One region of the Actinoallomurus sp. CA-150999 genome, then DNA from elsewhere that is predicted to be linked to it. Evidence: riboswitches for the same ligand, from Rfam matches in the RefSeq annotation. Region 1 holds a riboswitch; the other holds the start of a gene.
What was found. A riboswitch is a leader RNA that binds a small molecule or an ion and turns the genes downstream of it on or off. The one in region 1 is predicted to bind guanidine.
Positions count from the first base shown of each region.

Region 1 (7,559 bases):
GGCGGTCCAGACACTCGAGCCGAGCGTCACCAACCCCGAACAGGCCGACCTGCTGGACGTACCTGCCTTCTTCCCGATCATGCACATCCAACGCACCACCCAAGACGACACCGGACGCACCATCGAATACGCCCAATCCGCCTACCGCGGCGACCGATACCGCATCACCACAAAACTCCACTTCGACCACACCTCCGGGTAGGTTCCCCGACTTATCGGCCTGGTGCACGCAGGAGGCCGTTGACCAGATCGTCGAAGAGCGCGGCGAGTTCGTCGTCGGTGATGGCGTCGGGGCGGGTCAGCACCAGACGCCCGAAGTGCTCGGCGGCGGCGACTACGGCGTGGGCCGTCCAGAGGTGATGGCGGGCGGTGGCGGCGTCCAGGTCGCGGCCCCTGCCGATGAAGTCGGCGAGGGCTTTGCGGACGGCCTCGCGACCCTGCTCGATCCGATCGAGGACGGGCGCTGGTGTCTGCGCACCGGTAACCAGGACGGGCGTCCATGTCTGCGGGTTCTCGCGTACGGCCCGTGCCCATGCGCGGGCGATGTCTCCTGCGAGGTGCTTCGAGGTGAGACGACGCGGATCCTGCGGGAAGGCGGCCAGGAGCTGGGTGACGGCATCACTCTGGGTCCGGTCGAGGAGCGCGGTGAGCAGGAGTGGAAGTTTGGCATACGCGCCGTAGACGACCGGCTTGGTGACCCCGGCCTCCTGGGCGATCGCGTCGACGGTGAGGCCGGCGTACCCCTCGCGGACGATGAGCGCGAGTGCCGCGTCGAGCAGCTGCCGGCGGCGCTGCTCGAGGGGCATCCGGGGTGCGTACGCGCGTCGCTGTCGTCGCATGCCCCCCTCTGCCTTCGTCACGCCGGACAGGGTAGCGGCCTTTCGAACGAGTGCCCCTTGACAATTACTACCATGACGTAGCAATTTACTACGGCCCGGTAGTAAATGCACCCACAGGGGACCCATGAAGGTGAACGCTCGCTCGTTGATGTTGCTGCCCGTCCTTGCGCTGGTGCCCGCGTCCGTTGCCGCGGTGCGCACCCAAGCGGACTCGGCACCGCTTGCCGACGGCTGGAAACCGCGACCCGCACAGTGGCACAACACCGTGACGCGCCAGGACCTGGCGATCCGGATGAGTGACGGGAAGATCTTGCGCGGTGACCTCACGCTTCCGGCGACCGCCGACGGCAAGGCCGTGAAGCAGAAGCTGCCCGTGCTGGTGACGATCACGCCGTACAACAAGCGGCTGCCGATCGGCACCAACAGTGGCGCTCTCCTCGGCACCAACGTCCCTGCCGACTACTTCGTCGACCGTGGCTACGCGGAGCTCTGGGTCGACGCGCGTGGCACGGGCAGCTCCGAGGGCCGATGGTCCGCGTTCAGCGAGCGGGAGAACAAGGACGCCGGCGAGGTCGTGACCTGGGCGCACAGGCAGCCGTGGAGCAACGGCAAGGTGGGCATGCAGGGCGGTTCCTACCTCGGCATCGAGCAGCTCTTCGCTGCCGAGCAGCAGCCGCCCGGGCTGAAGGCGATCTTCCCGACGGTGCCGGCCGCCGATCCCTACCGCGACGTTGCCGCCGCGGGCGGGGAGATGGACGCGGGTTTCCTGCCGCAGTGGTTCATGCTCGTCTCCGCGGCCGGCGCGATTCCCCCCGCGTTCAGCCTCAAGGAGCCGAGGTCGGCCCTGACCATGGCGGTCGACCACATCGCCGGCGGCGCCGGCGGCACCCTGCCGGAGGTGCTTTCGGGAGTGTTGGGCGGGGATGTGGCGTACGACGGTCCGTACTGGGCGAAGCGCAAGCCGATCACGCGCATCGACAAGGTGAAGGTCCCGACGTTCATCATCGGCGGTGAGTACGACATCTTCCAGCGCGGCGAGCCCCTGCTCTTCGAGGGAATCCAGCGCAACGGGACACCCGTGAAGTTCATCGACGGGCCGTGGAACCACCTCCAGGCCGGGTCGGGCAGGGGCAACGAGTTCGGTGCCGCCGGCTACGGGTCGCTGGCCGAGCTCGAGCTGCGCTGGTTCGACCACTGGATCAAGGGGCAGGACACCGACCTGGACCAGATCGCGCCGGTGACCTACTACGAGCAGGGCACCGGACGTTGGGTGCGGAAGCAGAAGTGGATCGCGAGCGACCTGTCCGCGAAGACCTTCAAGCTCTCTGGGTCCTCGACCACCACGGTCAAGTCCGGTGGCCTGACCACCGGCACCGCGGCAGCGGGGAGGTCGACACTCCAGCCGCTGCCGGTCAGCGGCCTGTGCACGCGCTCGACCGACCAATGGACCGGCGGCCTGGCGAGCGTGGTGCTCAAAGACCTGCCGTGCTGGACCGACAACCGGCCCAACGATGCCACCGGACTCACCTTCGACTCCGCGCCCGCGACGAAGACGCTGCGCTTCCAGGGGCCGATCAACGCCCACCTGTACGTCTCGACCAGCACCGGCGACGGCATGCTGTCGCTGGCGGTCGAGGACGTCGCGCCCGACGGCAGCGTCCACCGGATCACCGGCGGTTGGGAGAGCATCTCCCAGCGGGCGCTGGACAAGAAGAAGTCACGCTACCTGGACGGCAAGATGATCCAGCCCTGGCACCCGTTCCTGAAGTCGACGAAGAAGGACCTGACGCCGGGCACGATCGCGCCGGTGGACGTGGAGATCTTCCCGACAGGTGCGGCCATCAGGCCCGGGCACCGACTGCGGCTGGCGGTCGAGGGCTTCGACGTACCTCACCTGTCGCCGCAGCTGGACGGCGGCGCCAAGACGCTCGGGCCGATGACCATCTACACCGGCGGCGATCACCCGTCGTCGGTGACGATGCCGGTGCGGAAGTAGCCGTCCGGCTCAGCCGTCGCTCCACGGGCCCGTGATAAATTTGCGACGGTTTAGCGCAGCGGCGCTGCCCCGGACGAGTCGCACCGTACCCGGCCTGACAAGACGATGCGTTCGGGAGCGTCGTCATGGGGCAGTACGTCCAGATTTTCGGTTCGTTGCTCATCCTCGGGCCGTTCATACTGGCGCAGCTGGGACGTCTGGCACCGGCGTCGGTGAGCTACCTCGGCTTCAATCTCGCAGGGTCCGCGCTGCTTGCCGTCGACGCCGGGCTCGGCGGGCAGTGGGGGTTCCTACTCCTGGAGAGCGCATGGGCGTGCGTCTCGGCGTTCTCACTCGCCCGTACGCGCCGACGGCATCGCCGCTCGGCCGGGACCTCCCACTAGTGCCCTGCGCCCAGCCCCCTTTTCACGGCCGGCGGCGTGTCCGGCGGCGAGGCTTGGGAGTGGAGTGTTTTTGCGGGGGCTTCTTACGGGTGGGTTGTTGTTGGGGGGTGCGGCCACGGGAGCTGTTGGGGGTGCGGCCGCGGACGATGCCGATCAGTTCCTCCATGAGGTCGGTCGTCGCGGCCTCGAGCCAGGCCAGGCCGATTTGGGACTGGGGGGCGTCGGTCACAGTGCGGTAGGTGAGGTCCTTGCGGTGGTGGAGGCGGGCCAGAGACTGAGGGAGCAGTAGGACGCCTGCCCCCGACGCCACCAGTTTGATCGCGTCCGCCGTGCTCTCCGGACGGGTGAAGGCGGGCTGCCCGGGACGGTCGACCCAGGCCAAGACCTCGTCGAGCGGCTCGAACACATCCTCGTCGGCGAGATCGGCGAGCTCCACCTCCTCGACCGCGGCCACCGCGTGGTCCTTCGGCACCATCACCACGGTCGTCTCCAGGTACAGCGGGATCACGTGGAGGGCCTCGCGGTCGACGGGCAGGCGCACGAACGCCGCGTCCACGCCGCCGTCCCGCAGCAGGGGGACAGCCTCGGCGGCAGGCATCTGGATCAGCCGAAGCGGCACCTCCCGCACCCGCTCGGCCCACACCCCGGCCCATTTCCCGGGCGTCACCCCCGGCGCATAGGCCAGCCGGAACTCACCCTTGGTCATCTTCTCAGCCTAGCCGCGTCCAGACGGCTGCCTCCCGCTGGCTACGCTTGCTGTCATGAGCACGTCCAAGGCGAAGACCCCGCAGACCATGAAGCCGGTGACCGCGGCCAAGAAGCTGGGGATCCTGCTGTCGGCAGCGCCCGCCGAATTCCAGGAGGGCGTCGTCTCCCGGGACGAGCTGAACGCGCTCCAGGCCGACCCGCCCTCTTGGCTCGCCGACCTGCGCCGCATGGGCCCCCACCCCCGCCAGGTCGTCGCCGCCAAGCTCCGCGTCTCCGCCTCGGGCCTAGCCCGTGCCGGCATCACGGGCCCCCTCACGACCGCCGAGATCGAGACCTTGAAGGCCGAGAACCCCGACTGGCTAGAACGCGAGCGGGCCATCCAAACCGAGGTCCGCCAAGAGGAGCTCCGCCTCAAGCAGCAGCGCGCCAAGGCCTGACCCACCCCGCGTTGCCGCCATAGATCGTCTCTTGGGTCCCAGGGCGCCGGAGGCTCCGTCGATGCGTCGGTCGTCGGGGTCGGGGGGTGATCGGCACGGTCGCGGCCGAGGGGAACCGCGGCGGCCGCCCGGCCTCCTCATGTTCGATCCACTCGTAGCTGATGGGGGTCTCGTGAGGTACAAACTGACCGCGAAACAATGCCGGAATACCCTCGTGGTCTCGGCCGGCTTCCTGGTCGCAGGCCTTCTCCTCGCTCTCCTCACTCCCGCGGCCCTCGTCATATCGCTGGGCGGCCTCCTCGGCTGCGTCCTAGGCCTCCTGCAACTCGGCTCCTACACCGCGACCGACGAATCCGGCATCATCACCAGAAGATTCCTCCTCCGCCGCACCATCCCCTGGACCGACATCACCTCCATCGACACCAACACCGTCCGCAGCCTGACCACTGTCCAGGTGACCCGTGCCAACGGCCGCAAGGTCACTCTTGGAGCCCCCCGAACCGGTGCCGGCTTCGCCGACCCCGACTTCACCCCCGCTCTCAGCCAGCTCACCGCCCACTGGCACCAGTCCCGCTGAAAGGCGTGGGGGTATCTCTCCAGGGGCTCTGTCGCGCGACGCGCTGCTCGCCGACCTGGCCCGGTTCGACACCGATAGGTCAGCGGGTGGCCTTGGCGGCTTCGATGATCAGGTCGGCCACCGTGTCGGGCTGAGAGATGGATGCCGCGTGGGATGCCTCCGCGCGCACGATGTGCGATCCGGCGCGCTCGGCCATGAACTCCTGGGCCTGGGCGGGGATGGCGTTGTCGTGTGTCGCGATCAGCGCCCATGAGGGCAGGGTGCGCCAGGCCGGCTGGCCGGACAGTTCGGCTGTCAGCGCCTGCTGGCGTACCGGGCGCTGGGTGACCGCGAGGACGTCGGTGGTCTCTGCGGGCAGGTCGCCGGCGATGACGTCCTGGTAGTGCTGGGGCAGGATGCGCAGCTCCGGCTCGCCGTCGTACTCGGTCACGGTGGTGGTGTCCGGTCCCATCTTGGCGCCGGGGAAGCGGAAGGCGTTCTCCAGGGCGCTCTCGCCCTCGTCGGGCTGGAAGGCGGCGACGTAGACCAGGGCGTCGACGTTCGATGCCTCGCGGGCGGCGCAGGTGATCACCGCGCCGGCGTAGGAGTGGCCGACCAGGACGACCGGGCCGTCGACGGCCTTGGTGACGGTGGCGACGTACTGCGCGTCGGACTCCAGGCCGCGCAGCGGGTTCGCCGCGGCGACGACGTCGTAGCCCTGCTTCTGGAGCTTGGCGACGACCCCCCTCCACATGGAGGAGTCGCCGAAGGCGCCGTGGACCAGGACGATCGTGGGGGTGGTGCTCATGGGTTCCAAACCTCTCAGAGAGAACGATCAGTCTTTCTGCAAGAAAGACTAGTCGTTCTACCTCAGGGCTGCAACGCGACGGGGGCGACCGCCGAGAACGACTGGTCTTTCTTTATGATGGGCGTATGACGACCACCTCGGAGCTGCACCCCAAGGACCGGCTGCTGCGCACCGCGTCCCGCCTGTTCTACGCCGAGGGCATCCACACCGTGGGCATCGAGCGACTCGTCACCGAGGCCCAGGTCACGCGCGCCACCTTCTACCGGCACTTCCCCAGCAAGGACGACCTGGTCTCCGCCTACCTCACGGCCACCGCTGATGGCATCCGGGAGGCTGTCGCGCGGGCCCGGGAAGGCAAGTCGCCGCGCGAGGCGATCCGCGCGGTCATGGCCGTCCTCGGCGACACGACTCTGGAGGACGGCTTCCGCGGTTGCCAGTTCCTCAACGCCGCCGCGGAGTATCCCGACCGGAACCATGCGGTACGCGCGGTCATCGACGACCAGCGATCATGGCTGTTCGGGATCCTGCGCGACCTCTCGGCCGACATGGGACACCCTGACCCGGAACACGCCGCCCGGGTCCTCGTCCTGCTCCACGACGGCGCGTTCCAGGCCGCCGAACTCGACGACGCCGAGGTCGTCCGCGAAACACTGCGCCGCGCCGTCGACGAAGTGTTCCCCTCCCAGCAGGCCTGACGACGGTCCACGACAGCGCAATGGTGTGCCGCTCGAATATTGGGTCACGTGGCCTGAGCTGCGGCTATGCGGCGTGGTGGTATTCGCTGATCACGCCCGTCACGACAGATCTTCGCCGGATGGTCTGCAGGTCGGTGAGGCTGGCCGCGTCCCGGGTCGGCAGCGTTTCAAGGTCCGGTGGCCGTTGTTGCCGGGATTGGGGCGGTCGGGAAGCGTTGTAATGGACGCATGTACGTGCTGGCGGTGATCGAGCACCGCACCCGCCGGATCCGCATCTTGGGTGCGACCGCCCACCCGACTGCGTCCGGGGTGGCGTGCTCCGCCCGGAACCTGGTCATGGACCTTCAGAACGCCGGGTGCCGAGCCCGGCTCCTGATCCGGGATCGGGACGGCAAGTTACCCGCGCTCTTCGACGCCGTCCTGGCCGATGCGGGGATCGAGGTGCCGAGGGCGATCGTTTAACTCGAGGGCTTAAATGATCGCGCCTCCCCTGGCCGCTGCATATCATGGCGACGCGTATCAGGTCGAGAATAATTGAGAGCGATGAAGTTCACTATCAGGCCTGATGCTTAGGAAATGCGTTTTCAAGACGCGCCCAGCGAATTGGAGCCCGCTCATCGCGGGAGTGCTCGCAGCTGTCGTCGTCGCAGGGCGATGTCGGCCCAGCCAGGAAGGAACATCGGAATGAAGACCGCAGTCTTCCGTACAACTCTCGCCGCCGCAGTAACCGGAGCGATGCCGACTGCCACAGGTGGCATGTCGGCGCATGCCTCGGCAGACCTGCACATCAAGGTCACGACATGATCAAGGCTCGATGGTCGCGACGTCTTGGCACGCTACTCGCTGTCCCGGTACTCGCCTGTGGCTCGCTCGTCGCGATGGCGTTCACCACCGCCTTGCCCGCCCATGCATGCGGCACGATTCCCATTAGCGGCTCGCAGTCCGTCTATACTGATACCCCCTGGGGCGAAGAGAACATGGCTACCGTACAGCTCTGGTATAACGGCTGCACGGCCGGAAATCGGTTCGTCTACGCTACAATGAATTTCGATGATCCGACTGGCCTGCTCTGGGATTCTGCCGATTTCACTCTCACAGTTGGTATCGAGGACGAGCTCGGCAACTTCCCCTTCGGTA
Region 1 is NZ_CP192063.1:7,215,176-7,222,734, forward strand. It holds gene ACQP2O_RS33360 (GntR family transcriptional regulator) at 1-202, shown strand, start outside; gene ACQP2O_RS33365 (TetR/AcrR family transcriptional regulator) at 213-860, opposite strand; gene ACQP2O_RS33370 (CocE/NonD family hydrolase) at 964-2,835, shown strand; guanidine-III (ykkC-III) riboswitch at 2,883-2,947, shown strand; gene ACQP2O_RS33375 (CBU_0592 family membrane protein) at 2,961-3,218, shown strand; gene ACQP2O_RS33380 (LysR family substrate-binding domain-containing protein) at 3,241-3,924, opposite strand; gene ACQP2O_RS33385 (DUF5997 family protein) at 3,980-4,363, shown strand; gene ACQP2O_RS33390 (PH domain-containing protein) at 4,536-4,940, shown strand; gene ACQP2O_RS33395 (alpha/beta fold hydrolase) at 5,020-5,727, opposite strand; gene ACQP2O_RS33400 (TetR/AcrR family transcriptional regulator) at 5,853-6,422, shown strand; gene ACQP2O_RS33405 (hypothetical protein) at 6,651-6,884, shown strand; gene ACQP2O_RS33410 (hypothetical protein) at 7,223-7,559, shown strand, end outside.

Region 2 (7,559 bases), 5.3 Mb from region 1:
GGCCAGTTCCTCGGCAGGCAGCCGGATCGCCGTAACGTCGCGGTCGGACAGCACCCCGCCGTCGTAGACGAGCATCAGCCCCTCGGATAGTTCAGGCCGAGACGGCACCCAATCAATGGCCAGGACCCGCCGGACCGGCCGGTCCAACCCGAGTTCTTCGGCCACTTCTCGGCGGCACGCCGCGTGCGGGGATTCCTCCTTCTCGACGATGCCGCCGGGAATCTCCCACGTGGGCTTGTACGTCGGTTCGACCAGCAGCACTCGCCCGGCCGTGTCGCGGAACAACGCACCGGCGCCCATGCGCTTGCGCGGCAGAGACGCCGCGAACTGTTCAGGCGGCAGGGCCGCCGGACGAGGAGATTCCACTCGGCGAGGCTATCGAGGCGACCGCCTGCGTGGCCAAAACGCTGCTCATGTCCTACTCACACGACGTACGAGACGGTCAGGACGGTGACCGCGAGGGAGAGCATTCCCAGGCAGTTCAGCCAGAACTCCTTCCGGAGAAACCGTGCCCGGATGTGGGCGTAGACGGCGCAGCAGGCCTACCCCGTCGAGGCAGCCCTGGATGAAGGCCGGTGGACGGATCGACAGCAGTGCGTCAACAAACAGGACGAGGGCGAGTAGTGCCGTGGGCCACCAAAGGCTCGGGACGTCGAACATCATGCCTCCGATTGGTCCATGATGAGGCTGACGATGTCGCGAAACTGCTCGCGTCCGACGTCATCGGGAAGTGCCCCGTTCGACATCGTCATCAGGATGCCGAGGTAGGCGAAGTAAATCGATCGGGCCGCCCTGCCCGCGCGGTCCTCGTCGTGCCCCGCTCGGGGGAGCACCTGCTGGATCTCGCCGATCAGGGTCAGCCCGAGGTTCTGGAAGATCGCAGAGTCGTGTCGGCCACGCACGATCGTCGCCGCGTATTCGCGTGACAGCTCGCGGTCGAGCGCGAAGTAGTCAATGAACGGCTCGGCCAGCGCGATGACGTCGTCGACCGGGTCGGCCGACGGCTGTTCGGATCGGGCTCGGTCGCGTTCTCGGTGCACGGCATCGATCCAGCCGTCGAAGATCGCCACGAGCAGCCCATGCTTGTCGCCCACCGCCATCACGCTGCCCGCGCTGAGCCCGGCCTCGGCGGCGATCTGCCGGACGGTCGTCGCGTCGAAGCCCCGCTCGCGGAACAGCCGCTCCGCGGCCACGAGCACCTGATCTGTTCGTGCCGCTTATGCGCTGGGGCACAGGACGAAGAGCGGGAAGGTACGGCGGCTGGGTTGGTCGCCGATCTCCGTCAGCGCTGCGCGGATCTCGTGCAGGTGGCCTGTGGTCATCTGCAGTGGGGGTTCGTCGGGCTGGTAAACGGTGCGGATCGGATAGTCCACGCCCGGGTGCCGAGTCATTTCAATGTGGCAGCCGAGCACGTGGGTGACCGTCCGGTGGCCGCAGAAGTCGATCAAGCGATCGATCGTCCGGGCGAATGCCTGCCAGTCCTTGATATAGAGCCGGCCGGGGTAGACCGTGTCGCCGGTGAGGAGGAACCCGGTCCACGGATCGTAGAACGTGACCGCCGCTTCGTGGTGGCCCGGGGTGGCCAGGCACTCCAGCACCCGGCCGCCCAGGTCGACCTGCGTCACGGCATCAAAGTCGTCGGCGAATCCGAAGTACGGCCAGGTGGTGTCCTGCTCCGCGCCGACCACCGTGGTGTCGGGACGATCGGTGAACTGGCCGTCGCCTGCGATGTGGTCACCGTGCGGATGGGTGTGGAGCACCAGCAGTTGGTACCCGTGCCGAGGGTGACGGGCGAGCCAGGAGTCAACGAGCTCGTCGACCACCCGGCGAAGGGGGAAGAACTCGGCGGATGCGGTGGCTCCGGTGTCGATCAGCACAGCCCGGGCGTTGCCGAAGAGCAGGAACAGGAACGGCGCCTCGTAGTCGATCGCCATGTTCTGCCGGAAGATGAACGTGTGCTCGTCGTAGGCGTGGACCTGGATGTCCGGGTCGGTGTTGTGCTTGGCCGACGGCGAGCCGTGAATCCATCGGACATCCAGCGCACGAGGCCGGGGAGTCGCTCCGGTGAAGTCGATCAGGGAGGTGCGGGCACCCATGACGTCTCCTCGAGTGCGTCGTCTTGGCGGGCCGGGTACGGCGCACATCTCGTCCGGGGCAGGCACGTACTAGCCTCCGCCGCGACGGTAGCACGGCACCGAGCGGCTGGACCTCGCTCCGTCGGGTCGGTCGGAGCGCCCATCACAGCCGCGAAACTCAGCGTCGACGGCGGATCGACCATGCGCTGAGGCCGGTCCCCGCGCGGGGACCGGCCTCGGGGGTTGCGCTCTGCCCTATCGCTTCGTGACTTTGTGGATCCAGGCGAGTTGCTGGGCGATCTCCCCGGCCCCGGCCATCTTCTCTCGGTCGGAGCCGTAGAAGACGCCGAGCAGGGTCTCCTTGCCGTGTGCGCCGATGCTCATCACCGGGGCTCCAGAGTCGCCGCCGGCGGGAATCCCGGACACCTTCTCCAGGCAGAAGTCCGTGCCGCCCGGTTCGGCGTAGCCCTCGCAGCGGCGCGCGTCGGACCGTACGACCCGCAGCGTCGACTGCTTGAGCACGGGCGACTGGCAGGTGTTCTCATCCTTGGTGCAGGTGGCACCCCACCCGTACTGCCGCACGATCTCACCGGGGTGGACATGGGCCTTGGCCAGGCGCACCGGGCGGATCTTCATCGGCGAGACCTTGATGAGCATCATGTCAGCGCGCGAGTTCCCCGCCCGCTTGCCCACCGGGCGGACAGTGGTGCCCTTACGCATGTCGAGGTTGCCGACCCGGAACGAGATCCGCTTGTCGGCGACCGCCTGCCCCTGCTCGAAGAAGCAGTGCGAGGCGCTGATGACCCACTGCTTCGTGACCGCCGTCCCGGTGCACACCGGTTTGCCGTCGATGAGCATGCGCACCGCCCATGGGCCGTAAGTGCTCTTTGACCCGCCGATGACAGCCGAGGCCGGCCCGGACGCCATCACCGAGCCCGTCACCAGCAACAACGCGGACACCAACAGCACACGAACGCGACGCGCCATCCGGAACAGCTCCTCTTCTCGGGGCATGGCCTTACTGGTGGTGTAGATACGCGGTCAGATCAAAAAGTTTCCGATTACGCGTAGTTCGTCCTCAACCGTGGGTGTCTGCAGCAGGTGCTACGGCGGCGGCCGGTATCGCCGGAGTCGGTCGCTTGCTCGGTGGGGGTGCGGCAGGCGCATCCGGCGGTGGCGCTCTTGCCGAGAGTGTCGGCGCCGGCGGGTGGCCCGCTCTGACGCGCGCAGGGAGTGGGACCCACGTTCCCGCTCCCTGCGTCCCCGTATGCCTGCCCCGTCCCGTTCAGGGTGGATCAGGTGAAGTTGACGCCGTTCATGGTGGGCTGGAGTGTCCCCAGGGTGAGGCTGTCGCAGATCGGCGGCTGGTAGCCGTCGTCGAGGCCGTGGTAGGTGAGCGGGATCCAGGTGCTGTGCCAGGCGACGCCGAGGTCGTCGGTGGTACCGCCGGGGCAGCCCTTTGTGGTGTGCCACTTGGTTCCGGCGAAGGCCGAACTCCCGGGCCGCAGCGTGATTCTCATACCCGCGCCGGGGAAGTTCACCTGAGTCGCGGGAATCGCGGTGTAGTTGTTCTCCCCGCCCTTCCCGAGCGGCGTCCAGCCGGCCGGCAGGTAGCAGGTTTCACTCGACCGGTTGGTGAGGATCAGCGTGGCAGTCGCCTTTTCCGCTGCCATTTCCCCTTCCAATCCGTTAAGGCCGGGATCTTGAAGCTGCAGTTCGGCTTTAAGCTCGGATCCCATGCAGCTCGGCGTGTCACTCTGACCGGCGGTCGTCGGCCTGCTGCGCGTGCCGCCGCTTCCGGTATTGCGGGAGGAGGAGGTCGGCGCCGACGACGCGGTCGGGGCGGACGACGACTCCGGCGAATTACCCGACGCCGACGCGCTTCCGTTGAAGTTGCAGGCGGTGAGCGAAAGAGCGACCATTCCGCCACCACAGGCGAGAACAGCGGCGGTACGCAGACGCTTGAGCTCCATCGGTAAAACCTCCCGGTTGCTTACTGACTCGGTTAATCAGTTCGATGCCCGGTAATGGCATGGAGGTTCGCCGGGAAAGCCGGATTCCCCGTTTTTTCCGCTGTGACGGATGTCACGCGAACCCGGGAGGCCGGCAAAGAATCTTATTAGCCTCGATGTTTCGTGAGGTCGGTTGGGTCGCGCGGCGGTCTGGACCGACGCTCAGATCACTGAGGAGACCCTTGGAGGCTTCTCGGCGTGGACGAAGCATCGCGGTAAGAACGCAGATGCGGCTGGCCGATGCACGGCCACGGGCTGCCGGCCGACGCGTTGTACCAACGCCAAGGCAGGATTTGAGGTGGCGCTAACCGGGTGTCGTGTGGGGTGATTCCCGGGCCGGACGTCGGGCCGGAGGACGATAACGGCTGGCTCATTAGCTCCGGATCGTCCTGGCTCGGCCGGACTCAGCGCCGGGCGCCTTCTCGGGGACCCGGTCTTCCATGATGGTCACGGCCTGGCCGCGAACGCGGTCCCCGCATGCCCGCATGGGCGTACGCGGGGACCAAAAGAAACGGAAGGGTTTGAGATTGAGATTCACGAATCTGCTGCGCCGGATCGAGGAGTGGCGGGTTCTGACGAGCATAGGTATGTCGTGGATTGCTGACCGCTACCGTCACCGACGGCGGCGGTCAAAGCAATAAGCGAACCTCCGCCTGCAAACGATTGGAGGAGACCGCCCGCCGCTGGCGGGACGAGCCCCGGCGGCAGACGGCCGGAGGTGAACCCTGTCCCGCTCGGAAAGGCGCGCGCCGATCCGCGCCAGATGATCTCCCGGGCGGTGCCGTGACTACTCAACGGCATCTGACCTGGCCTTCTATGCTCAGCGCTCGTGTTTCTGCACCTCCATCAATCCGCGATGGATGGCCGCCTCACTTCATGGCGGGCTGCTCACTGTTCGGCGCCGCTCTCCGATGCGAGTGTCAGCAGGGAGTCGCGCTTGATCGCGACCAGGGAAAGTGTCTTGTAGCCGATCTCCTCGAACAGCACGGTGATCCGGTCGGGTTCGGCGCGCATGACCGTTCCCGGGCCCCATGCCTTGTGCACCACCTCGGAGTGGACCGGGAATGGACCGTCGACCCGCGTCGTGTCGACCGCCCCCGCGACGCAGTTGTCGCAGTTGTCGCAGGTCTTCGTCGTACGGGGCTCGCCGAAGTACTCCAGCAGATAGCGGCGGCGGCACCCGGTGGTCTCGGCGTAGCCGCGCATCATGTCGATGCGCGAGTCGTCCACCCGGCGGCGGCTCTCGTCCAGCTCCATCGCATCGGCCGCGGCCTGCTTGGGAGCGGGCCCCCGCTCGGCGTACCGCAGGTCTCCCCGGCCGCTCACCTCCACCGCCTTGGTGTGCTGGAGCAGGTTCACGAGAGAGGTCAGCTTGGACGGGCCGATGCCCAGCGTCTCGCGTACGGCGTGGGGCTTCACGGTGCCGCCGTGCTCGTGGAGCAGGACGGCGAGCCGGAGCAGCATCTCCTCGTCCGGCCGGCCGCCCGCGAAGAATCGGCGCAGGCCGAGGTCCTCCGACCGGTAGTACAGGACCGCCTCGGACGGCTCGCCGTCGCGGCCGGCCCGGCCGATCTCCTGGTAGTAGGAGTCCGGCGACTCGGGTGGGGCACTGTGCAGGACGTAGCGCACATTCGGCTTGTCGATCCCCATGCCGAAGGCGGAGGTGGCCACGACGACGTCGAGCCCGCCCTCGGAGAACAACGTGTGCACCCGCTCGCGTTCGGACGCCTTCATCCCCGCGTGATATGCCTCCGCGTGCAGCCCGGCCTCGGTCAGCTCTTTGGCGTACGCCGTGGCGTCGCGGCGTGTCGCGACGTACACCAGGCCGAGCCCGGACCGTCCGGCGGCGTCCGCGACGAGCGCGCGCCTCTTGGTGCTCTCCTCGGCGAACCGGCGGACCCGCAGCGTGATGTTGGGCCGGTCGAAGCCCCGGATGACCTGGTGGACGTCGCGGAGGCCGAGCACCTCCACGATGTCCTCGCGTACGGGCGGCGACGCGGTCGCGGTCAGCGCGATCACCGGGGGGTGGCCGAGGCGTTCGATGACCCGGCCGAGCCCGAGGTAGTCGGGCCGGAAGTCATGTCCCCAGGCCGAGACGCAGTGCGCCTCGTCGATCGCGATCAGCGAGGGCCGCGCCGCGGCGAGCCGGTCCACGACATCGGGCTTGGCGAGCTGCTCGGGGGAGAGGAAGACGTACTCGGCCTTACCGGCCCGGATCTGCTCCAGAGAGGCCTCGCTCGAGCCCGCGCGCTGCGCGGAGTTGACGACGACGGCGCCGCCCGCGTTCCGCTCGGCGAGCGAGAGCATCTGGTCCCGCTGCAGGGCGATCAACGGCGAGATCACGATGGTCGGGCCGTCGAGCAACTGGGCCGGGACCTGATAGGTCGCGGACTTGCCGCTGCCGGTCGGCATGACGACGAGTACGTCGTGCCCCTGAAGGAGGGACTGCATCGCCTCCGTCTGCCCGGGCCGCAGCTGCCGCCAGTCGAAGACCTCCCTCGCCGTCCGCTGAAGACGCCGCCGAGCCCCAAGCCGGCTCAACCCATTGCGAATCCCCATCCAGCGCCCTCCCTGACGGCACTCGTCGTTCGGTCCCCAGGACCGAGGCTCGATCATCCAACCAGGTCCGTACGACGGCCGGCGCCGGCTTTGCCGGTGTATGTGCGTCTCAACCGCGCCGCGCGCCGTCGGGCCAGATGGTGCGAACCGGGACGCGGCGCCGACGGGCGTCCCGGAAAGTTCTTCAACGAAATCCGGGAGTCGGTGTCGGATCGGGGCGGTGGTGTTCGTAGCAGGGGTGAGGCCGCCCACAAGGGGCGGCGCCAAGGTAGGGGACCGCGATCATGAAGCTGACGACCATGACTCAGGTCACCATCGATGGAGTGACGCAGGGAAACGGCCACGCGTCGGATGAGGACCGTAGGAACGGATTCGAGCGCGGAGGATGGGCCCGGGGGAAGGGCGACAACGAGACCCACGTGTTCATCAACCAGGCCTACCAGCGCGCCGAGGCGTTCCTGTTCGGCCGGCGGACCTACGAGCTGTTCGCCGCCTCATGGGGGACCTTGACGGTCCAGGACGCCCCTGGCTGGGAGTCCGTCGTGGAAGCGTTGAACACACGGCCCAAGTACGTGGCGTCGACCACGCTCACCGATCCGGCGTGGCCGGACACGACCGTCCTGTCCGGAGACGTCGCGGCCGCCGTCCGAGCACTGAAGGCCCGGCCGGGGGGGTGAGCTGCAGGTGCACGGCAGTGGCATCCTGACCCGGTGGCTGCTGGACAACGATCTGGTCGACGAGATGACTCTGATCACCGTCCCGGTGGTCGTCGGCCAGGGTGCGCGGTTGTTCCCCGACGCGGGCCCGGATCTCGCGCTCGACCTGGTCGAGTCGCGCGTCGACTCCAAGGGCGTGACGATCCAGGTCTACCGGTCGGCCGGGCGCCCGCAGTATGCGCCAACGGCGTGAAGTC
Region 2 is NZ_CP192063.1:612,833-620,391, forward strand. It holds gene ACQP2O_RS03045 (NUDIX domain-containing protein) at 1-366, opposite strand, end outside; gene ACQP2O_RS03050 (TetR/AcrR family transcriptional regulator) at 660-1,199, opposite strand; gene ACQP2O_RS03055 (MBL fold metallo-hydrolase) at 1,218-2,096, opposite strand; guanidine-III (ykkC-III) riboswitch at 2,109-2,176, opposite strand; gene ACQP2O_RS03060 (S1 family peptidase) at 2,331-3,062, opposite strand; gene ACQP2O_RS03065 (DUF4232 domain-containing protein) at 3,371-4,048, opposite strand; gene ACQP2O_RS03070 (RecQ family ATP-dependent DNA helicase) at 4,976-6,646, opposite strand; gene ACQP2O_RS03075 (dihydrofolate reductase family protein) at 6,931-7,323, shown strand; gene ACQP2O_RS03080 (dihydrofolate reductase family protein) at 7,331-7,555, shown strand.
Region 2: linked by a shared signal. The riboswitch ahead of ACQP2O_RS03055 (MBL fold metallo-hydrolase) and the one ahead of ACQP2O_RS33375 (CBU_0592 family membrane protein) in region 1 are both predicted to bind guanidine.